4 regions of the Solibacillus sp. FSL H8-0523 genome follow, and region 1 is predicted to be linked to each of the others. Evidence: riboswitches for the same ligand, from Rfam matches in the RefSeq annotation. Region 1 holds a riboswitch; each other region holds the start of a gene.
The links. Region 1 has a riboswitch for S-adenosylmethionine ahead of NSQ62_RS19040 (bifunctional homocysteine S-methyltransferase/methylenetetrahydrofolate reductase). Riboswitches for the same ligand answer to the same signal wherever they lie in the genome.
Positions count from the first base shown of each region.

Region 2: linked by a shared signal. The riboswitch ahead of NSQ62_RS19725 (ATP-binding cassette domain-containing protein) and the one ahead of NSQ62_RS19040 (bifunctional homocysteine S-methyltransferase/methylenetetrahydrofolate reductase) in region 1 are both predicted to bind S-adenosylmethionine.
Region 3: linked by a shared signal. The riboswitch ahead of metK (methionine adenosyltransferase) and the one ahead of NSQ62_RS19040 (bifunctional homocysteine S-methyltransferase/methylenetetrahydrofolate reductase) in region 1 are both predicted to bind S-adenosylmethionine.
Region 4: linked by a shared signal. The riboswitch ahead of NSQ62_RS12835 (Na+/H+ antiporter NhaC family protein) and the one ahead of NSQ62_RS19040 (bifunctional homocysteine S-methyltransferase/methylenetetrahydrofolate reductase) in region 1 are both predicted to bind S-adenosylmethionine.

Region 1 covers NZ_CP150291.1:3,809,488-3,815,484, reverse strand. Annotated here, with positions in the region: gene NSQ62_RS19055 (chemotaxis protein) at 68-559, shown strand; gene NSQ62_RS19050 (globin-coupled sensor protein) at 971-2,272, shown strand; gene hemG (protoporphyrinogen oxidase) at 2,406-3,788, shown strand; SAM riboswitch class I at 3,910-4,014, shown strand; gene NSQ62_RS19040 (bifunctional homocysteine S-methyltransferase/methylenetetrahydrofolate reductase) at 4,118-5,959, shown strand; gene metH (methionine synthase) at 5,952-5,997, shown strand, end outside.
Region 2 covers NZ_CP150291.1:3,943,208-3,949,204, forward strand. Annotated here, with positions in the region: gene NSQ62_RS19720 (NlpC/P60 family protein) at 1-1,512, opposite strand, end outside; SAM riboswitch class I at 1,686-1,785, shown strand; gene NSQ62_RS19725 (ATP-binding cassette domain-containing protein) at 1,886-2,911, shown strand; gene NSQ62_RS19730 (methionine ABC transporter permease) at 2,901-3,563, shown strand; gene NSQ62_RS19735 (MetQ/NlpA family ABC transporter substrate-binding protein) at 3,577-4,428, shown strand; gene NSQ62_RS19740 (M20 family metallopeptidase) at 4,443-5,645, shown strand; gene NSQ62_RS19745 (glucose 1-dehydrogenase) at 5,799-5,997, opposite strand, start outside.
Region 3 covers NZ_CP150291.1:3,193,864-3,199,860, reverse strand. Annotated here, with positions in the region: gene NSQ62_RS15905 (prolyl oligopeptidase family serine peptidase) at 1-670, shown strand, start outside; gene pckA (phosphoenolpyruvate carboxykinase (ATP)) at 847-2,433, opposite strand; SAM riboswitch class I at 2,644-2,755, shown strand; gene metK (methionine adenosyltransferase) at 3,105-4,301, shown strand; gene NSQ62_RS15890 (gamma carbonic anhydrase family protein) at 4,395-4,928, opposite strand; gene NSQ62_RS15885 (alpha/beta hydrolase) at 5,067-5,873, shown strand.
Region 4 covers NZ_CP150291.1:2,575,849-2,581,845, reverse strand. Annotated here, with positions in the region: gene NSQ62_RS12845 (ABC transporter permease) at 1-253, opposite strand, end outside; gene NSQ62_RS12840 (ABC transporter ATP-binding protein) at 250-963, opposite strand; gene NSQ62_RS12835 (Na+/H+ antiporter NhaC family protein) at 1,086-2,384, opposite strand; SAM riboswitch class I at 2,462-2,560, opposite strand; gene NSQ62_RS12830 (acyltransferase family protein) at 2,752-3,729, shown strand; gene NSQ62_RS12825 (LysE family transporter) at 3,946-4,578, shown strand; gene NSQ62_RS12820 (RAxF-45 family protein) at 4,753-4,884, shown strand; gene abc-f (ABC-F type ribosomal protection protein) at 4,984-5,997, shown strand, end outside.

The sequences.
Region 1 (5,997 bases):
GTTTAATTTCATCTGAATTTAGGAATTATATTAATGTAAGGAAGTTATATTAAGGAGGGGGAATTTTATGTTCATGTTTGCAGCTCCACAATTCTCTTCTAATCATAATAAGGATATCGTTCAAAAATTACAGCAAGTGCTAGCCGAGCAGCGAGAAACGTTAACGACATTATGTACAATTGTAGAATATTTAAAAGGCTATATCCAAATACAGTTAGAAAGTAACGATGTAATAAAATACAATCAAAGAATTCAAAGGATGACGGAGAAGCAAGTAAACCGTTACGATAAAATTGATGATTTAATTAATACGAATATTTTTCAAATGAAAAAAGGCAAGACCACGGATAATACAGCCCTAGTTTACGGGAAAGAAATCCGGAAAATTGAATCAGGTATTCGTACATTAAAGCTATTTGTATGTGATGCCATTAATATGAAAGATTCGAACCAGCAGTTAATGGACCGCAGTGAGGAACGCTTACGTTATTTTGACATACGTTCGATTGCCCTAGAAGTAGAGATGAACATACTATCAACAAGACTTACAGCGATTTAACAAAGAGGGCTTGTCACAACGATTTTGTGGCGGTCCTTTTCGTTTTAGGTCTTTAGGACTAATAAGAACGAACGGACGGTCATAAAAGTGTATGTTGGGAATTCAATGGCGCTTTTGGTACAGAATTAGAGAGCGAATATTTGGGGATGGAATGAATTTACACGATGATATAACTAGGTGCTAACATAGCTGTGTAGTACCAAAGCATAGAATGTTGGAAAATAGTCGGAAATAGTTTTCAAGAACAAGTCGCTTCCTTATAATAGAGAAGTTGTAGGTTAGATGGGATTTTGATAGTGAAACAAACGTATTTGAGACGATAGCGCAGAGTGTTATGAATAAATTTAACTCATGTTTCATATATATGAATAAATAACTTTTTTATAACAATAGGAAAAGGCGAGGTCGCTAATGTTTTTTAATAAAAAGAAAAATGAAAAACAAGTAATTGATTGGAATACAGTTGATGTAAAGCTTGAAAGTACTAGAAATAGTGCCGTAATGAAACAATTAAAAATGCTAGGTTTAACAGAAGATGATTTAAAACACTTGAAAGTATTTAAACCGCAAGTAGATGAAAATATTGAAAGAATTGTAGATACGTTTTATAAAAATTTAGGGATGGAGCAAAGTTTGGTTGATATTATTAATGACCATAGCTCTGTCGACCGTTTAAAAGTAACGTTAAAGCGTCATATTTGTGAAATGTTTAGCGGTGTCATCGATTCGGAATACTTTGAGAAACGTAAAAAGATTTCTCGTGTTCATGTACATATCGGGCTCAAAACGAAATGGTATATCGGCGCATTCCAAAGTCTACTAATCGACTTTATTCGATTAGTACAAGATCATATCGATGATGATGACCAACGATTCCGTACGATTGCAGCGATTTCAAAAATCTTAAATTTCGAGCAACAAGTCGTATTAGAAGAGTATGAGCTTGTTATCGAACGCATGCAAGAAAAACTAGAGCAACAAAAGCGTCAAATAGGGAATGCCGTAATTGAATCCTCAGCGAACTTAGCAGCCATTTCAGAAGAAACAAATGCTTCCTTCCATCAGCTAACATCACAATCAGATGTGATGATTGCCTATGCGAAAAAGGCGATTGATATTTCTAAAGTTGCAACAGATCAAGCGTATCAAGGGAAAGTTCAGATTCAACAGCAAACCGTAAGCATGAATGCCATTCATCACTCAGTAGGACTGATTTCAGAGGAGATGGACAAGCTAACAGAGGTTTCAAAAGAAATGGAATCTACAATGGGCATCGTAACAAACATCGCCAACCAAACAAATTTACTTGCACTTAACGCGGCAATTGAAGCAGCACGTGCTGGGGAAGCGGGTAAAGGGTTTGGTGTTGTAGCTGGTGAGGTTCGTAAGCTGTCTGAACAAACAAAAGAATCGGCAGTAAATGTTGAAGCGTTGTTACAAAATACAAATATGCGTACGGCCAAACTTCAAGAGTCGATTCAAGAAATTAAATCAGCGGTACTAGTTGGTGAGCAAAGTATGCATAATACGGAAATACAATTTAATGCGATCGTCGAGTCAATGCAAGAAACGAAAATACAAAATAGTTTAGTTGAGCAAGAAGTCGGCGAGATTGGCGAGGTAATTGTAGAATTAGGCAGTGCTTTTGACGAAGTAACAGATGCAGCAGATATGTTAGCACAAGTTGCGCAGTCATTAGAAAAAGGAAACTAGATGCATGCTAAGGGATTTCCCTTAGCGTGCATTTTTTTATACAAAATTGTAATATCCGTCAGCCCTATTTTTCGTAAAAAAGGCTTATACTGAAAAAAGAAATTAAGAGCGAACAAATAGGAGCGAAACAAATATGAAAACAATAGTAGTAGTTGGCGGCGGAATTACTGGCTTAACGACGATGCATTATTTAAAAAAACAACTGGCGGAAAAAAATGTCAACGCACGTTTAGTATTAATCGAAAAAAAACCATATTTAGGCGGTAAAATTCATTCAGAGCATGATGGAAGCTTTATTATGGAAACAGGGGCGGATTCAATCGTTGCCCGTCATCCGGGTGTGTTAGAGCTTGTGCAGGAATTAGGATTTGAAAGTGAACTCGTTTATAACGAAACGGGCATTTCCTATATTCATACGAATAACGAGTTACACGCAATTCCAGCTGGTTCAACGTTTGGTATTCCAATGAGCATGGAGTCGTTAATGGCAAGTACACTTATTTCAGAAGAAGGCAAACAGCGTGCGCTAAAAGATTTAGAATTACCGAACACAAATTTTACAAAGGAAAGCTCAATTGGCCATTTCTTAGAGTACTTCCTAGGTGAGGAAATTGTGCGTAAACAAATCGCACCAGTGTTAGCGGGGGTATATTCAGGTGATTTGTATCAATTAAGTCTCAACTCGACATTGCCTTATTTAGTCGACTATAAAAATGAGTACGGTTCGATTATGAAAGGCTTTGAAGCAAACCGTGCACAATTTGAGAAGGCGGCAAATAAAAAATTCATTTCGTTTAAAGGTGGCTTATCGGCGTTGATTGACCGATTAGAAGAGACTTTACCAGAAGTGGAATTCATGAAAAATACAGCGATTCAAGCCGTTGAAAAACAGGGTGAGCGCTACTGTGTTGTGTTAGGAAACGAAACGCTTATTGCGGATATCGTTGTCCTTGCAACACCAAATGAAACGGTGTCTACGGTATTACAAGACGCTGGTTTACGTACGCAATTAGAAAAATTCACGACTGCCTCAGCATTAACGATGTATGTTGGTTTTGATGTGGCAGATCGCATGTTACCAGCAGATGGCACGGGCTTTATCGTATCCCATAACTCAGATTTAGTATGTAATGCCTCAACATGGACGAGTCGTAAATGGAAGCATACGTCGTCAGAAGGTAACTTACTTGTCCGTTTGTTCTATAAAAACATTAATCCGCGCTACGAGGAGCTAGCTGCCATGACCGATGAACAACTGACAGAGGTCGCTTTAGGCGATATAAAACTAAGTCTGGGCATTGAAGAAAAGCCGACTGTTGTTAACGTCACAAAGTGGATCGGCCAAATGCCGCGTTATGATTTAGCACATAACGAAGCGTTAGGTCATGTGATAAAAGAATTAGCTTTGCATTATCCAAATGTCTTACTTGCGGGCTGCTCTTATTTTGGTGTTGGAATTGGTGCGTGTATTCAAAATGGCAAAAAAACAGCCGAACAAATTATCGCACGTGTTTAAATCGGAATTACCCAAATGAAGCGTTTTCATTGCATGAAAAAGCACTTTATTTGCCTAAAGGGTTGACGTTCCAGTGTGATAAAGTTATGATTCATTTAATTATTTGAAAAATTCATAAAATTTCTTATCGAGAGAAGCAGAGGGAACTGGCCCGGTGAAGCTTCAGCAACCAACATTTCATTTGTCAGGTGCTAAATCCAGTTGGCGCTTCGCCAGAAGATGAGAAGGAAACGAAATCCGACATGATAGAAGCCTTCTTTTTATATGAAAAGAAGGCTTTTTTATAGTGTTAATAGACTGAAAATACTGTGAATAATGGAGTGAAGGCGATGGGTTTACTACAAGATTTAAAAACAAAGGTATTAACGGCAGACGGTGCGATTGGCACATTATTATATTCGTATGGACTGGATTATTGTCATGAGGAAATGAATGTGGCACGTCCGGAAATTATTGAAAAAATTCACGGAGAGTATATCGCTGCGGGTGCAGATATTATTCAAACGAATACATATGGAGCAAATGCTATTAAGCTCGCACGCTACGGCTATGAGGGACGTGTGCAGGAATTTAACGAAGCGGCACTGAAAATCGCGAAGCGCGCAGCAGCGGGTGGCCAGTACGTACTTGCAACAATTGGCGGGATTCGCGGCATTCGTAAAAGCGATGCCACACTAGAGGAAATTTTAGTGGCATTTAAAGAGCAAGCGGAGGTACTACTTGCCGGTGAGCCAGACGGATTTTTACTTGAAACGTATTATGATTTTGAAGAATTAGCGCAGAGTGTACAACTACTGCGTACATTAACGGATTTACCGATTATCGCGCAAGTAACGATGCAAGAAGCAGGCGTACTACAAAACGGGATGTCGCTAAATGAAGCGTTACACGATCTACAACGTTTAGGAGCGGATATTGTAGGTAGCAACTGTCGACTAGGGCCATTCCATACGATTCAAGCGTTTGAAGGAGTAAGTCTACCGGAAACGGCATATTTATCGGCTTATCCGAATGCCTCACTTTTAGATGTAGAAGACGGCCGCGTTGTGTATGAATCGGAAACGGACTATTTTGCACGTGCCGCAGAAGAGTTAGTGAACCAAGGCGTGCGTTTAATTGGTGGGTGCTGCGGGACAACGCCAAAGCATATCGCAGCAGCGAAAAAACGTTTAGCCAAGCTTTCGCCAATTGAAGAGAAGGCAGAAACAAAGGGACGTACGGAATTTGTCCGCGTGGCAGAACCGCGTAAACATGAACCACTGCACGAAAAAGCAAAGCGCGAGCGTTCGGTAATTGTTGAACTCGACACACCGCGTCACTTAGAAATTGATGGCTTTGTGGAGGGTGCGAAAAAGCTAGCAGAGGCGGGCGCGGATGTTGTGATGATGGCAGATAATTCATTAGCCTCACCTCGTATTAGTAATATCGCGATGGCGGCGATTTTAAAGGAGTACGGCATTCGCTCACTGCCACATTTAACTTGCCGTGACCGTAACTTAATTGGCTTACAGTCTCATTTAATGGGGCTGGATGCACTAGAGCTACATGACATTTTAGTTGTCACAGGAGACCCAACAAAGGTTGGCGATTTCCCAGGGGCAACGAGTGTGTATGATGTGTCGTCAATGGAGTTAATTTCACTCATTAAGCAATTAAATGAAGGTGGCTCGTTTACCGGGAAGTCACTACGTAAACAGGCGAACTTCTCTGTAGCAGCAGCTTTTAACCCAAACGTGCGTGTGTTAGATCGCGCAGTGCAGCGTTTAGAAAAGAAAATTGAGCATGGCGCGGATTACTTCATCTCGCAGCCGGTATATACAAAGGAAAAAATTGTAGAAATTTACGAAGCAACTAAGCATCTAGAAACGCCTATTTATATCGGCATTATGCCACTAACTTCATCACGCAGTGCCGAGTTTTTACACCATGAAGTGCCAGGCATTAAACTATCTGATGAAGTATTAGCACGCATGGCAGCATGTGGGGACGATAAAGAGGCAGCAACACAAGAAGGCTTAGCAATCGCGCAAGAATTACTAGATACAGCATGTCAGTATTTCAACGGTATTTACTTAATTACACCGTTTTTACGATACGATATGACATTACAATTAATGGATTATGTAAAACAGTATGACGCGAAACATAAAGGAGAAAAAACAAATGTTTAATCACCCAATTCATGAGCAATTACAAAAACGAATTTTAG
Region 2 (5,997 bases), 130 kb from region 1:
GCCTTGGTTCATGTTTTCAATTTTTACTTTTGACGCATAGTGTGGTGCATGGAGCATTTTACCCCCACCAAGATAAAGTCCTACGTGGTATACCTTCCCTTTACCGCCATTATAAGCGAAAAATACAAGGTCGCCCGGCTGTAAATCTTTTTTCGCTACTGCCTTACCACCCTTTGCTTGGTAGAACGAATCACGCGGAATCATAATGCCGTGTGTGCGGAATACCGCATATAAAATACCTGAGCAATCATAGCCCCAAGAAGATGTACCTGCCCATAAGTATGGTAAGTCTAAATAACGTTTGGCCTCTTTTATAATCGTTTCAGCTGTTGGTTTTGGTATATCACTATACTTTTGATACGTTTTTGCATCGCTTTTCTTTAATAATTTAATGCCTTTATTTGGCGTTTCGACATGATAGTACGTGTCATCTGTCTTAACTACCGGTAAAATCGTTGCATAACTAATTTCTAAGAACTTCTCTTTATTGATTTCGTTTATTAATGTTGTTTTCTTTGCCGTTACGACTGCAATCGCACAATCATCATAGTTTTTCGTTGTAACAGCAACATGTGATTCTGGCACCCATCCTGGATAACCAGCCTTTAAATACGGCACATACTGATCCTTTGCTGCAATTCGAGACCATTTTCCTTTCTTTTCTATAAGCGTTACCTCATCGCCATATAATGCCTGTGTATCTGTTTTCCCAACAAGCCATTTTTTTTGCATGATCGATAAAGATGACACCCATTTTTGCATGTCTACTGGATCTTTCTTTGATGGATAATCAATGTTACGTGTTTGATTTGATTTATTCCACATATTTGTTACCGCGACATCGACAACATAGCGCTTTTTATCCGTCTCCACAACACAGCTTTCATACACTGGCTCTTTAGGTTCTGTTAGACGTAATGTCGGCTCTAAAATACGTGCTAAGTAGGAAACAAAATCTCCACGTGCTATCTGTGCATTCGGGTTAAATTTTTCATTTTTTGCTGGAATAAAAATTCCATTTGCAATAAATGCTTGAATCGTAGCATACGCATCGTGATTTGTCTTAATATCTATATAACCTAATTTCGATTGACCAGTTAATTGATACACTTGTTCTAACGTTTTCACCGCTTGAACACGTGTTACTATTGCATCGGGATTAAAATTGCCTTCAAAGCCCGACATAATACGAGCTTCGGTAATCGCAGCAATAACCGGCATTCTTTCATCATCTTGTGCTATGTCTGCATATGTAGGGATTGCACTTACTTCTAGATCTAACTGTAATGTACGCACTAAAAATTCAGCCATTTCATAACGTGTTAAGGCTTCATTTACTCGGAATGCTTCGTTCGGTGTTATTGTAATCCCACCGTAATCACTAAGAACCACCAGCTCTTGTTCTAATTTTGAACCGTCTCCCACATCGATAAATACCTTCGCTTGCCCACTCGTATGAAAACTAAAAAATACTAAAAGCATAACTACAATTTGAACAATTCTCTTTGTCATTATTCTTTTCACTCCTATTCATTTCTCTAAAATATTATTCTAACAAATATTTCCTCCCATATCTCATATAATCGAATATTATTCAGAATAAAATATTTTTTCGAAAAATATATATTGACAATCAGTTTACTGGGATTTAATATTAGGTTCACAGCAAGCAACCAATTAAATATTTCTTATCAAGAGAGACTGAGGGACAGGCCCTGAGACGTCTCGGCAACAGCTTATTAGCCTCGTGCCAAATCCTGCAAGTAATGACTTGAGAGATAAGAACAAAAGTAGACTTTTCAAACTTTCGTATCTTATTTTTAAGATGCGAAAGTTTTTTTTATGAAAAATTTCGCATTGTATTCTAATAAAGGTGGGCGTTAAAATGATTGAATTTTCGAATATATCAAAGTCATTTAAAATAAAAGATCGTGAAGTTCATGCGGTTCGCGATGTGAACTTAACCATTGAACAAGGTGACATTTTTGGGATTATCGGCTTCAGTGGTGCTGGCAAAAGTACGCTACTGCGCTTAGTCAACTTACTTGAAAAGCCTTCTACAGGTACTGTCAAAATACAAGGAACTGATTTAGCATCGCTAGCTCCAAAAGATTTACGCCAATTACGTCGCCGCATCGGTATGATTTTTCAAAATTTCAACTTGATGACATCACGAACAGTCGCTGGCAATATTGCCTATCCACTTAAACTGGCTGGTACACCAAAAGCTGAAATCGAGCGACGTACAACAGAGCTTTTAAAGTTCGTGGGGCTATCTGAAAAAGCAAAAGACTACCCCGAACAATTATCTGGTGGGCAAAAACAACGTGTCGGAATTGCCCGTGCACTTGCAACGAATCCAGATATTCTCATCTGCGATGAAGCAACATCCGCACTGGATCCAGAAACGACAGCTGATATTTTAAAACTGTTAAAACGAGTAAATGAAGAATTCGGCATTACGATTTTACTCATCACCCATGAAATGCATGTTATTCAGACGATTTGTAATCGTGTCGCAGTCATGGAACAAGGGCAAGTGATTGAACAAGGAGATGTGTACGAAGTGTTTACACAACCACAGCACACAACAACGCAGCGTTTTATTCAATCGGTGCACCAAGATGTTCCTTCACCACAGATCTTACAAGAGTGGCAACGTTCTGGTGGGCAGCATTTATACCGCGTATTATTTAAAGGGTCGCTCACACATAACCCGCTACTCTCTGAAATTACGCAAAAGCATCACGTACCATTTAACATCATTTATGGTTCCGTACGAGAGCTACAACAAAAATTATTTGGTAACTTGCTCATTTCATTCCAGGGTGAGGACGAACAAATAAAGAAAGTCATCGAAGAGCTTTCACAGCAAGTTGACGTAGAGGAGGTGCTATTAAATGAAGGTTGATTGGAGTACATTTTGGCCAAGAATTATTGAAGCAACTGGCGAAACACTTTATATGGTTATTTTGACGCTTGGTTTTGGTTCAATTCTTGGTATTTCCATAGGAATACTTTTATTCGTAACACGTGAAAATAATATTTTAGAAAGCAAGTTAACATTTAACGTACTTAATATTTTAATCAACATTGTACGCCCCATTCCGTTTTTAATTTTCTTAGTAGCAATTTCGCCGCTAACACGAATTGTTATGGGAACAACAATCGGTACAAGCGCAGCCGTATTCCCAATGACAATTGCCGCAGCATTCGGCATTGCACGTATTGTAGAAACAAACTTAATCAGTATCGACCCGGGTGTTATTGAAGCGGCAAAAGCAATGGGTGCGAGCCCACTGCAAATTATCTTTACCGTGTTAATTCCAGAAGCATTAGGACCACTTATTTTAGGGTTAACCTTTGTAACAATTAGTTTAATCGATTTCTCAGCGATTGCAGGTACAGTTGGTGGCGGTGGTTTAGGTCATATTGCCATTACTTATGGTTATCAACGATTTGATGGCTCTGTCATGGTTGTCACCGTCGTCATTTTAATCGCATTAGTACAACTCGCACAATGGCTCGGCAATACATTAGCAAAAAAAATCTTAAGACGATAGGAGAACTATACTTATGAAAAAAATCTTATTAACAGCCCTAACAGCATTATCAGCTTTCACATTAGCAGCATGTGGTGATGACAAAGAAGTCGTAAAAATCGGGGTAAACGGTGCAGATGGTGCACAGTGGCCAATTTTAGAAGAAAAACTTGAAAAAGAAGGCATCGATATTGAATTAATCGAGTTTGCCGATTATACACTACCAAACAACGCATTAGCACAAGGTGAAGTAGACTTAAACGCATTCCAGCACATTTCATTCTTAGCAAGCTATGTCAATGAAAGTGGAAACGAGCTTATTCCACTTGGCTCTACAGTATTCGCGCCTCTTGGCTTATACTCAGAAAAAATTAAAGACGTAGGCGAAATTAAAGAAGGCGATAAAATTGCGATTCCTGATGATCCATCTAACCAAGCACGTGCACTACGCTTACTTGAATCAGCTGGCTTCATTGAATTAGCCGATGATTTCGGATTATTCGGTGATCCAACAAAAATTACGGCAAACAAATTAAACTTAGACATTATCCCAATGACAGCACAGCAAACACCACACGTACTACCAGATGTAGTTGCAGCAATTATTAACAACGGGATTGCCGGTCAAGCAGGTTTAAATCCAGGTGAGGACCCAATTTATCGTGAAGTTGCGGAAGATGAAAATGCCTACCCATATGTCAACATTATCGCTGCACGTGCAGAAGATAAAGACAACGAAGTGTACAAAAAAATTATTGAACTTTACCATACAGAAGAAATTGAAAAAGCCATTCAAGAAGATACAAACGGTGGTCAATTTATGACAATCTTAACAGATGAAGAATTAGAAAAATCATTCGAAGATTTAAAAGTAATATCTAAATAAAGGGAGGAATTACCATGACAGTAACAATTGAAAACGAAACAATCATTCATTCAGTACAACAACAGAGCGAGAAATACATCACGACGAGTAAGGCCATTCACGCCAAACCAGAAATCGGAAATGAAGAAGTATTTGCAAGCGCACAGCTTGTTGCTTTACTACAAGAAGCGGATTTTGACGTTCAAACGGCTGTTGCTGGTCATGAAACTTCTTTCTACGCACAAAAAGACAGCGGCAAACCGGGACCAACTATTGCTTATTTAGCAGAATATGATGCGCTTCCTGGTTTAGGCCATGCATGTGGACATAACATTATCGGCGTTACAAGTGTTGCAGCAGCAATCGCTTTAGCTGAGACAATCGATACAACGGGTGGTAAAGTCGTTGTACTTGGTACACCAGCTGAAGAAGGTGGTCCGAATGGTAGTGCGAAAGGTAGCTTTGTACGTCATGGCTATTTAAAAGATGTAGATTTAGCCTTTATGCTACATCCATCTGGTAAAACAGGTGTTACAAACGAATCACTTGCTGTTGATCCACTTGATTTTCACTTCTACGGTAAAGCAGCGCATGCCTCTGCTTCACCTGAAAAAGGTATTAATGCACTAGATGCAGTCATTCAACTATTTAACGGAATTAACGCACTTCGTCAGCACGTATCATCCGATGTTCGAATTCACGGCATTATTACACATGGTGGTGATGCACCAAACATCGTGCCAGAATATGCATCAGCACGTTTCTACATCCGTGCAACTTCTTGGCCAAAAACAGAGGAAATATCAAACAAAATTCGTAAAATTGCAGAAGGTGCCGCGCTTACAACAGGGGCAACTGTAAAAATTGAACGCTTCCAAAACGAAGTAAAAGATCTTGTTGTGAACGAAGTAACCGACCGCATTTTAGCTGAAAAATTAAACGCACTTGGTGAAGATGTTCACCCTCGTGGGCATCGTTCTCCAGGCTCAACAGATGCTGGAAACATTAGCTATGAAGTTCCTACTTCTCACGGTTATATTAAAATTGGTCCGAACGATTTAATTGGTCATACAAACGAATTCCGTGAAGCTTCAAACTCTGAACAAGGTTATAAAGCACTCATTACTGGTGCCATTGCACTTGCGCAAACAGGTCATACATTTTTACAAAATCCTGCACTGATTGACGAAGCAAAAGTCGCACATCAGCAACAATTAGCACTTAAAAAGAACGACTAAAATGAAGCCCCAACTCTTTGCGAGCAGGGGCTTTTTTTACAAATTTAAATTTTTCCACGTGAAACATTTTTCGACAACATATACCACGATATTTTTTGTGGCTTATGCAAAAAGGAGCCTCCGAAATAAATCGGAAACTCCTTTGAGTATTTATTAGTAAGCGCTCCAGCCAGCATCCGCTGCTAAAACAACACCGTTAATATATGATGATTCCTCGCTCGCTAAAAATAGTGCGATGTTTGCAATTTCTTCTGGCTGTGCAACGCGGTGCATAATGTCTTTCACGCCACGAGTCGCTTGACCTAACCCAAACATATCATAGCCTTCCATTGATTGCGTCATGCCTGTATCA
Region 3 (5,997 bases), 620 kb from region 1:
AGAAGCAGGGGACTATGAAGCACTTCTTTACTTACGAGGTGGGTTACAGTCAATCGGCATGGTACGCCCAGCGCGTGTTGCACAATTTGCTAGCCAAGGGTTTGTCGTATTTGCACCGTATTACCGAGGCAATCGAGGGGGCGAAGGGAAAGACGAATTTGCAGGCGATGATCGTCATGATGCGATGAACGCCATCATGGTATTAAAACAATTTATTGCGGTTGAAAAAGTGAATGTATTCGGCTTTTCGCGCGGTGGTTTAATGGCGTTATGGACAGCAATTTTATCGGATGAGGTGAAATCACTTGTAACGTGGGCTGGGGTTTCAGATGCAACGGCAACTTATTGGGAACGTGTGGATATGCGTCGCGGCTTAAAGCGTATTGTTGGGGGCACGCCAAATAAAGTACCAGAAAACTATGAGGACCGCACACCATTATATGATGTGGCAGACATTCAAGCGCCCGTACTGATCATTCATGGTACTGAAGACCAGCACGTGGATATCGAGCATGCCTATCAGCTTGAGCTCTATTTAAAAGATGAAGGCAAAGTTGTAGAAACCTGGTTTTCATTTGGCTTAAAGCATCATTTCCCACCGAAGTTAAATCGTTTAACTGTTCAGAAATTATGTAGTTGGATGAAATCAAAAAAGGATGCTACGCATTAGAGCCGTGCGTAGCATCCTTTTTGTGTACTATGATATACATTACATTTATATGATGTTTATCCTGATCTGAGCAACATGTTAGTAAGACACTCGTAGGTTAAACGTTATGTCGCATTGATTGAGCGAGTCTAGGTATTCGCGCCAGTATATTGGCGCGAATGCCTTTTCCTAGCAAATTACGCTAAAGGACCGCCTTTTTTCACGATTACTTCATCAACATTTGCAAACTTCGCGAAGTTGTTGTTGAATAGCTCAGCTAGTTCAGCTGCTTTTTTATCGTACGCTGCTTTGTCAGCCCATGCTTCACGAGGGTTTAATACTTCTGTTGGAACACCTTCGATTGCGACAGGGATGTTTAATCCGAATACGCCATCTTGGATTGTTTCTACATTGTTTAATTTGCCTTCGATCGCTGCACGAACCATTGCACGCGTGTAAGAAAGCTTCATACGAGAACCTACACCGTACTCGCCGCCAGTCCAGCCTGTGTTTACTAGGAACACTTGAGAACCGTGCTCGTCGATTTTTTGGCCTAACTGCTCCGCATATACAGTAGCAGGAAGTGGTAAGAATGGTGAACCGAAGCATGTAGAGAATACTGGCTCCGGCTCTGTAACGCCGCGCTCTGTACCAGCTAATTTCGAAGTGAAGCCGCTTAAGAAGTGATACATTGCTTGTTCTTTTGTTAATTTAGAAACAGGAGGTAATACGCCAAATGCATCTGCTGTTAAGAAGATGATTGTATTTGGGTGACCTGCTACTGATGGTAATACGATGTTATCGATGTAGTCGATTGGGTACGCTACACGTGTATTTTCAGTTAATGAACCGTCATCATAGTCACAAATGCGTGTTTCAGTATCTACTACGACGTTTTCTAATACTGAACCGAAACGAATCGCGTTGTAAATTTCTGGTTCATTTTCTTCTGATAAGTTGATTGTTTTTGCATAGCAACCACCTTCAATGTTGAATACGCCAGTATCTGACCAGCCGTGCTCATCATCGCCGATTAATTTACGGTCAGCGTCTGCTGATAACGTTGTTTTACCAGTACCTGATAAACCGAAGAATAAAGCAACATCGCCTTCTTCACCAACGTTTGCTGAACAGTGCATTGGGAAAATCCCTTGCTCTGGTAATAAGTAGTTCATAATACCGAATACTGATTTTTTCATTTCTCCAGCATATTCAGTACCACCGATTAAGATGATTTTCTTTTCAAGTGAAGTGATGATGAATGTTTCAGAACCTGTGCCATCTACTTCTGGATCTGCTTTAAAGTTTGGAGCAGATACGATTGTGAAGTCAGCAGCGAAAGAAGCTAAGTCTTCGGCTGTTGGACGGATGAATAATTGGTGGCAGAATAAGTTGTGCCATGCATATTCATTAATTACTTTAATAGATAATTGAGAAGCTGGATCTGCTCCTGCAAAGCCGTCGAATACGAATAATTCATCGCGCTCTTTTAGGTAGTCCATTACTTTTACGTAAAGCTTGTCGAAGACTTCAGCAGAAATCGGACGGTTTACTTTGCCCCAGTCGATCTTGTCTTTTGAACCTTCTTCTTCAACCATGTATTTATCTTTAGGAGAACGGCCAGTATATTTACCTGTTTCAGCACGTAATGCGCCTTCTACAGTTAACATTGCTTCTCCACGTGATGTAGCTTTTTCAACTAATTGTGGAACTGATAATTGAGATTGAATGTTTTCCCCGTTTAAAAGTTCTTTCAGCTCGTTAGCAATTTCTACCGAATTCATCTATTAAATACCATCCTTTTTTATAGTATTCCCTTGTGAAGGGGAGTTGTTTGTTAATTCAAAAATAGTATAACACATTGAATATAATAATCTATACTAATTCTGAATTATTTTTTAATGAATTTCTAACGATTTTAAAACTGTACGAAATAAGACAAAATTAATTGACAGGGGCATCGTTTTTACGTAAGATGTGTAATTGAACGGATACTCTTATCCCGAGCTGGTGGAGGGGCAGGCCCTATGAAACCCGGCAACCTGCGCAAGTCGCGTGTTGGTGCCAACCTGATGCAAGGGCAAAACTACCCTTGAACGATAAGAGTGAAAGGTATCGAATATAATTCCCTTTCCTCACGCGTGATGAACGCGACTCATGAGAAAAGGGATTTTTTTGTTTATAAATTAGAACGATAAAAGTAACAGCCTTTCAAAACCTCGTGTCAAAGCAAATGCTTGACGTTTATCCTGCATTAAGGGACAGTAACTGTTTACTTTAATGGGGAAGTGAAACATGGCGTAAGTGGACAAGCAACGGTCTCTTAAAGCCCGATTGGTAAAAGCTTGGGGATGTTAAATCGCACCGAGCCAAGTTTCACTTTATCGAAAAAATAAGCGGACATGGGTAATGAGTACCGTATCTTTAGTAAGAGTGAATTTAGGAGGAAAATGACATGACAAATCGTCGACTGTTTACATCAGAAAGTGTAACGGAAGGACATCCAGACAAAATCTGTGACCAAATTTCAGATGCTATTTTAGATGCCATTTTAGCAGCAGATCCAAATGCACGTGTAGCTTGTGAAACTACGGTAACAACAGGTTTAGTATTAGTAGCGGGCGAAATCACAACTTCAACATATGTAGATATGAAAGGAATTATTCGTGATACGGTAGCAGAAATCGGCTACACACGCGGTAAGTACGGATTTGACGCTGAAAACTTAGCAGTACTTGTAGCGGTTGGCGAACAGTCTCCTGACATCGCGCAAGGTGTTGACCAAGCGTTAGAAGCACGTGAAGGTTCAATGACAGATGATGAGTTAGAAGCGATTGGTGCAGGTGACCAAGGCTTAATGTTCGGTTATGCATGTAACGAAACACCAGAGCTTATGCCAATGCCGATTTCTCTAGCACATAAATTAGCGCGTCGTTTAGCAGCAGTACGTAAATCAGGGGAACTTGCTTACTTACGTCCAGATGGTAAAACACAAGTAACAATCGAATACGATGAAAACAACGTACCAGTACGTGTGGATACAATCGTTATTTCAACGCAACATGATGAAGAAGCAACATTAGAGCAAATTCAAGCAGACATGAAAGAATTTGTTATTAAACCAGTTGTACCAGCTGAATTATTAGATGAAGCGACAAAATACTTCATCAACCCAACAGGCCGTTTCGTAATCGGTGGACCTAAAGGGGATGCAGGTCTTACAGGTCGTAAAATTATCGTAGACACTTACGGTGGTTATGCACGTCATGGCGGTGGCGCGTTCTCTGGTAAGGACGCAACAAAAGTTGACCGTTCTGCCGCTTATGCAGCACGTTATGTAGCAAAAAATATCGTAGCAGCAGGCTTAGCTGATCGCGCGGAAGTACAATTAGCGTATGCAATCGGTGTAGCACAACCGGTATCAATCGCGGTTGACACATTTGGTACAGGCAAAGTAAATTCAGAGCAAATCGTTGAATGGGTACGTGAATTATTCGACTTACGCCCAGCAGGAATTATTAAGATGTTAGACTTACGTCGTCCGATTTATAAGCAAACAGCTGCTTACGGTCACTTCGGTCGTACAGATATAGATGTCCCTTGGGAAAAAACAGATAAAGCAGAAATTCTTAAAGCAAAAGCAGGTCTATAAAATGCAAATGGAGTCATCGGTAGTAATTAACTACTGGTGACTCCATTTTTTTAAACAAAATTACGCTCTTTAATAGGAAGAAACTGTATGTTGTTACATGTGATTGTTCGTAGCGTCATTTTGTAATGACTTGTAATATTGCCCTTTTTCTACGTATTCACGAATAATACGATCCATGTCAGCGCGGTCTTCTTCAGTTATTTCACGTACTACTTTTGCAGGACGCCCCATCGCTAAACAGTTAGGCGGAATCACTTTTCCAGGAGGCACAAGACTACCTGCACCGATAAAGGCTCCTTCACCAATTTCAGCGCCATCTAAAATGATGGAACCCATACCAATTAAAGCACGTTTTTTGATTGTACAGCTATGTAACGTTACTTGATGTCCAACCGTTACCTCATCTTCAATAATTAACGGGTAAGCTGGGCTTTGGTGAAGGCATGATAAATCCTGAATACTCACACGTTCGCCGATAATCGTCTTGTTTACATCACCACGTATTACCGTGTTAAACCAAATTGTTGACTCAGCACCGATTGTCACGTCACCTGTAACAGTTACGTAATCAGCAATAAATGCGCTCGGGTGGATCACGGGTGATTTGTCTTTGTAAGGGTAAATCATGGGCAATTCCTCTTTTCTTAGATAAAATAGTAAGTGCTATTATTATCGTAACAGATGGACAGGAATTTTCAATTAGCATTTCTTCTAGGTGCGATGTATGATAGAAAATAGAGATTTGATAGAAAGCGTGGGTTGGCCATGTGGAAATGGGAAGCTGAAGAGCAACCAAAAGCAGTCATCGTAATTCTTCACAGTGTATATGAGCATCATCGCTGGTACGCATGGTTAATTGAAAAGTTTCGAAGTGCAGGCTTTCACGTTGTCATGGGAGATTTACCGGGACATGGAGAGCAAGCAAAATTTGCAAGATATCACGACGAAGACTTTGAAGGCTATATAAAATATACGAAACTACTATTTAAAGTAGCACTAGAATATAATTTACCGTTATTTGTTATTGGTCATGGGTTAGGCGCAACGATTGCAACTTACGTACTTCAAAAGAAAAAAATAGATTGTGCAGGAATTATATTAACATCACCGTGGCTTCAGCTAAAACTAACGCCAGGTAAGCTAACGAATGCGTTATCGAGTTTTAGTGCCATTACATCCAATATGAAACTGAAGCATGAACTGTCATTACAGCATTTTACACGTAACACGGATGTGTTAATGGAGCTTAAAGAATATTTACCGTTAAATGATACGGTGACGGTAAAATGGTATCGTGATTGGCAGCAAGCGACACGCGTCATTCGTGATCCGGAATTTAAGCTACCGAATGTGCCACTGCTTGTGATGACTGGTGAAAATGATAAAGTAACAGACGTTCAGGCGACAAAAAAATGGGCATATGAACAAATTCAGCATTCTGAATTCCACTACAAACAGTGGAAAGGTTGCTTACATAGTCTCTATTTTGAATTAGAGCGTGAAGAAGTTTTCCGCTATAGTGTAGACTTTATTGACAATGTTTTACGGGACTTAGGTTATATTATTGAATAAAACGAAACCTAGCAAATAAGTAATTGTTTGCTAGGTTTTTTCAATTATTATAAAATTTATATCGAAATTTCTGAATCTTTGTAATATACTAAAATCTAAATTAATACACTAATTCAATAAGGGG
Region 4 (5,997 bases), 1.2 Mb from region 1:
ACGTGTTATTCGCGCGTAAATCCGCTAAATAGACAGTCGTCAGTGAAAAGGCAAATGCAAACACGAGCAACATAATCGAAATGGGCAAAAATTGACCTTTAATCATGAAGTCAAGTGTTTCAGGGCTATCCTTTATCGCGAGCGTACAGCCCCACGAGCATAAAATGAAAATAAATGGTGTTACAATATTACCGACAAAGACACCTGTGTTGCGAATGGATTCTAAAATAAAGCTTTTTGTAATTTGCATCATCGAATTTTGCCCCCTAAAACTTGACCTGTAATTTCAAAATAAACCCCTTCTAACCCAGGAAAAATAGGGTTCACATATTTCTTTTGCAGTTCTTCCGAAGAACCAACTTCGATAAACCGGCCATCCTTCATGATACAAACGACATCAAATAAGGGCTCAAATCCAGCAATTTCATGGCTTATGATGAGTAAGCATTTGCCGTTTTCTACTTCATTTTGTAAATAGCCAATCAGCTGCTTTTTCTTTTTTAAATCTAAATCTGCAAATGGTTCATCTAATAAAACAACGGGCTTATTCAATAAAAACGCTAAATAGAGAGAAAGTGCTTTTCTTTGACCACCAGAACAATTTTTAATAAGCGTTTTTTCAAAGTTTGCTATATCTAAGATGTCATACAGTTCTTCAACAGAAGCAGGGCTGTTAAGAAGCTTTGTAAATAATGAGATGACTTCTTTAACTTTTAAAAAGCTATAGCTATCAAAAAACTGGTATTGCAAAGCGGTTAAGTCGGCAACGTTTTGTTCGCCGTTACATGTAATCATGCCAGAATTGATGGACTCGTCTCCAACAATGCATTTAAATAATGTCGATTTACCAGCACCGTTTTCACCCAGCAACAAATAACATTGCCCCAACTCGAATGTAATGGATACATTTTGGAGTACTGAATGTGACGCATAGGCCTTATTTACTTCGTGTAATTGCAACATGTAAAAACCCCCAATTTTGTCTATTTACTAACTATACAAATGAGCGTTCAGAAAAGTTCAAAAAAATTTTAGGAAATAAAAAAATCCGCAAACAAGCTTTCACTCGTTTACGGAATCTATTATTATTTCTGCGTTTTTGCCTTAGGATAACCGATTAAAATTGCAATCACACCACATACCCCAACTAAAATCGAGTAATACGAATGCTGCATCATTAAAATAGGGGAGATGCCTGCAACACTTGCTGCGACTAAGAACTGTGCACCGTATGGGATAATCCCTTGTACAACACATGAGAAAATATCAACGATACTTGCTGATTTGCGCGGTTCGATCTCATACTTCTCGGCAATATTTTTAGCTAAAGGGCCTGCAATCATAATGGCGATTGTATTATTTGCTGTTGAGAGGTCTGTTAAACCCACAAGTCCAGCCATCGCAAATTCCGCATCTTTTTTTGATTTGATTTTGCGAGTTGCTAGATGGACGATGAAATCAATCCCACCATTATGACGAATAACTTCAACCATCCCACCGATTAAAATCGCTAAAAACGCCATTTCAAACATGTTGCTCATTCCTGTGCCAATCGCTTGCACAAATTCCATAATTGAATAGCTACCATCGATGAAGCCGATCATCCCAGCTAAACCGATGCCACTCGCTAATACAGCAAAGACATTCAAACCAATTAACGCAAAGACAATAACAAAAATATACGGAATCACCTTATACCATTCAAAGCTAGCATATTCGATGTGAGCAGAGGCATCTACTGTTAACACCGCTAAAATGATACAAGTAACAATTGCAGCAGGTAGCACGATGAAAAAGTTCACTTTAAATTTGTCCTTCATTTCTGCTCCTTGAGAACGAACCGATGCGATCGTTGTATCTGAAATAAACGATAAGTTATCCCCAAACATAGCACCACCAATGACTGTTGCCATTAATAGTGGTATTGAAATATCCGTTTGCTCCGCAATGCCTAAGCCAATTGGTGCAAGGGCGACAATCGTACCAACTGAAGTCCCCATCGCCAGTGAAATAAAGCAGGCGATGACAAACAGCCCGACAACAAGTAAATTTTGCGGTATAACTGATAACGCAAAGTTCACGGTTGCATCAATCGCCCCCATGCCTTTCGCGGTTTCTGAAAACGCCCCCGCTAGTAGGAAAATCAGTACCATTAACATCACATTCGGGTTGCCAGCACCTTTTGTAAAAATATCAATTTTTTTAGCAAATGGTTCTTTGCGATTCATGACAATGGCGACAACACTTGCGATTGTAATCGCGACAATTACCGGAAAGGCATAAAAATCATCAAGCACAATACCTGAACCGATAAATAAAATTAAAAACACAACAAATGGGACAAGTGCCCACGGATTTCCTTTTTGCATGACTGTCTCCTTCACGTTCAAATCATAATTAATACATACAAAAAGCCTCTTCTTAACTAAATAAGAAGAGGCATGTAGTCATTCATATACTCATCTTATCTTTCAAGAACGCACTCTTGCAGGATTTGGCATAGAAAAATTCCGCTGCCGAGACTTCAAAGGGCCTGTCCCTCCATCTCTCATGATAAGAAACTATTTAATTTTTTGAAATAAGCATTAGATTATACGAAAAATTACTATAAGTCAATTTGTTAGTTAGTTCTGAATAATCGATTTAGTTTGGGGATTCGGAAATGAAACACTTTAAGCAAAAAGGTTTCGTATTGGTCGATGAATTGTTATGATAGCACATGTAATTTTTTTAAAGAAGGAAGTTTTTAATATGGACAAGCAGTTAACTGCTGGAGGGCGCGATGCGTATTTTGATAATGCGAAAGCGCTGTTAATTGTCGGTGTTGTGTTGGGACACACACTATCAGGCATGCTTGGAGAAACACGCTGGATGGATAGCTTATACATGTTCATTTATACGTTCCATATGCCGGCATTTATCTTTGTAACGGGCTATTATGCAAAGGTGTTACGTACGAAAAGAGATTGGTGGAAGCTTATAAAATCGGTCGTACTTCCGTATTTTATTTTCCAATTTCTTTATACGGCGTATTATATATATGTTTTAGAACTTAGCGTTACGTTCAATTTTTTTGAGAACTTACGTTGGGGATTGTGGTTTTTAGTCAGTTTATTTTGTTGGCGTGTACTGTTGCCTTTTTTCACACGATCAAAATGGATGATTGTGGTGGCTTTAGTTATTTCATTAATCGCGGGTGAACTGCCATTTATTAATGAACTATTTTCGTTGTCACGTACAGTTTATTTCTTTGTCTTTTTTATAGCAGGCTATCATTTGTCCGTTGATCCATTAAAAAAGGCGGGGAAAAGAGGAAAGCTAATTGGCGTTATCGTACTTGTCCTCATATTTATCAGTATGTATGTGATGAATGATACCTCTTGGCGAGAATGGTTATTTGGAAGGTTGCCATATATTGAATTAGAACCGTTTATTTTTGGTAACGGGATGTTAAACCGACTGACTATTTATATGATTTGTGGAGTCGCGATGATTGCTTTTTTAGCAGCTGTACCGACAAAGAAATATAGTTGGACCGTAATTGGGCAACGTACAATGGCCATTTATTTATTTCACCTTGCTGCTGTGCAGACTTTTCGACAACTGCCTATTTACGAACAATGGCTACAATTAGGTAACTATTATTTCTTCTTTTTGTTTGTATTCCTAACCATTGCTGTACTTGCGCTTCCACTCTTCAGCAAGATTTTAAGTGGAAAAATTAAATGATAAAGAATATACAGGAAATTGCTAACGGTTTGAAAAGAGGTTTCCGAATCCACATGGTCAAAGCACTCGAGTTATTCGGGTGCTTTTTCTATTAGATGCACATAAAAGAACTAATTTATTGTAATTTGCAGTAACTTGAAAATTCATAAATATTCAAATATAATAATATTTATGAAACGGACGTAAGAAGGAATCATGCTTGGAAGAAGTGGTTACATGAGTTTGTATTTTGCCTATGTAATGGTGGGATTAGCTATTGCAATGCCTGTAGGGGCTATTACAGTTGAGATGACGAAACAAGGATTGAAAAATGGTTTTATGCATGGCTGGGCTGTAGGGCTAGGCGGGATGACGATTGATTTGGCGTTAATTTTCGCGTTATATTTAGGGGTAGCAAAATTTTTAGCGCTACCATACATCCAACTGCCGCTGTGGATTGTTGGGGCAATCTTTTTATTTATACTTGCCTTTGATTCTATTAAAAATGCAGAAAAAGATATCACCTTAGCGGGAGAAAAAGTGAATAAATCCTTGTTTTCTACGTACCGAAATGGCTTATTAGTCGCTGTTTCACCAGGGAACTTAGTGTTTTGGATATCGGTATTTGGCGCGGTTTTAGCCGATTCCTATGTAGGCGAGAATAGCCATCAATTTTTAATAGTTGCGTTAGGAATTTTATCAGGTATTTTACTACATGATATTGGTCTTTTAACGATTGTCTCATTGACAAGAAAAGTAATGAATCGAAAGATGATAAAATGGACTTCTATTATTGCCGGGTTGTTATTATTTGGCTTTGGTTGTTATTTTATTTATGAATTTTTTCTCGATTTAAAAGCAATAGTTTAACGGATAGAAGCTTTAAAAGAGTGTACTTTATTAAACAGGTGATGCCAACAAATGAGGGCAGCCTGTTTTTTATATTAAGGAAACTATAGACTCATACAAAATTACATTTTTAGTATTTATTTTTACTGAAATATGGTAATATTGAAATAATTAAAATGGACGGAGGTGAGGAGAATGAAAAATTTAGCTATGGAGACAGGTGTAAATGTAGATACAGCTATGTATTTTGCACGTGTCATTACTTTTGATTTGGCTACTAACGGGATAAGTCTGCCCTTTTTTAGAAAAATTAAAAATAATGCGTAGCTAATTAACCTCATTCTTTTCACGATTTTAGGAAAGACTGCTTCGTTAATGAGCAGTCTTTTTTGTGTTTTTTAGCTACGCCAAGGAGAGCGTAGAAAGATGCAATTAAAAGCAGAAAATATTACAAAAACATTAGGTGGCAACACCATCTTTACTAATCTGTCATTCGAAGTAAATACTGGGGAACGCGTTGCAATCGTTGGACGAAATGGTTGTGGAAAAACTACCTTATTTAAAGTTTTAGCGGGTATTGAATCCCTAGATGAAGGTCGTATTGTTAAAGCAAAGGGACAAACAATCGGTTACCTACATCAAATCCCAAACTTTAAAGAAATCAAAGTATTTGACGTACTTTCACAAGCATTTACAAAATTACACGAAATGAAAGAACGACTATCTGCATTGGAACAAAAAATGGCCATAGATCTATCTGATAAAGTATTAGCATTGTACGGTGAGGTACTCGAGCAATATCAAGTGGCTGGTGGTTATGAAATTGAGGCAAAAATCGCTTCGATTGCTAACGGGTTGAAACTAACATCGCTACTAGAGCAATCATTTGACGCGCTAAGTGGTGGTGAAAAAACGAAAGTCATGCTTGCGCAAATTTTACTAAAGCAACCGGACATTTTATTACTTGATGAACCGACAAACCATCTTGATTTAGCAGCGATAGAGTGGTTAGAAGATTATTTACATTATTTTAAAGGGACAGTCATTGTTATTTCTCATGACCGTACATTTTTAAATCGAATTGTCCAAAAGGTAGTTGAAATTGAAGATGGAGAGATTTGGGTTAGCAAAGGAAACTACGATCAATATATTCAAAATAAAGAGGCAAAAATCGCGCAACAGTTTGCACAATATCAGGAACAGCAAAAGAAGATTCAAAAAATAAAAGAAGCCATCCGTCGTTTACGTCAATGGGCAAATGAAGCATCCCCACCGAATCCTGATTTATATAGAAAAGCAAAGGCAATGGAAAAAATGCTCGCACGTATCGAGTTAGTGAAGAAGCCAAAAACAGAGCGTCAAATGAACTTACAATTAACATCAGAAGAGCGCTCTGGTAAAGAAGTATTTTCATTACGTAATGTTTCACACGGCTTTGAA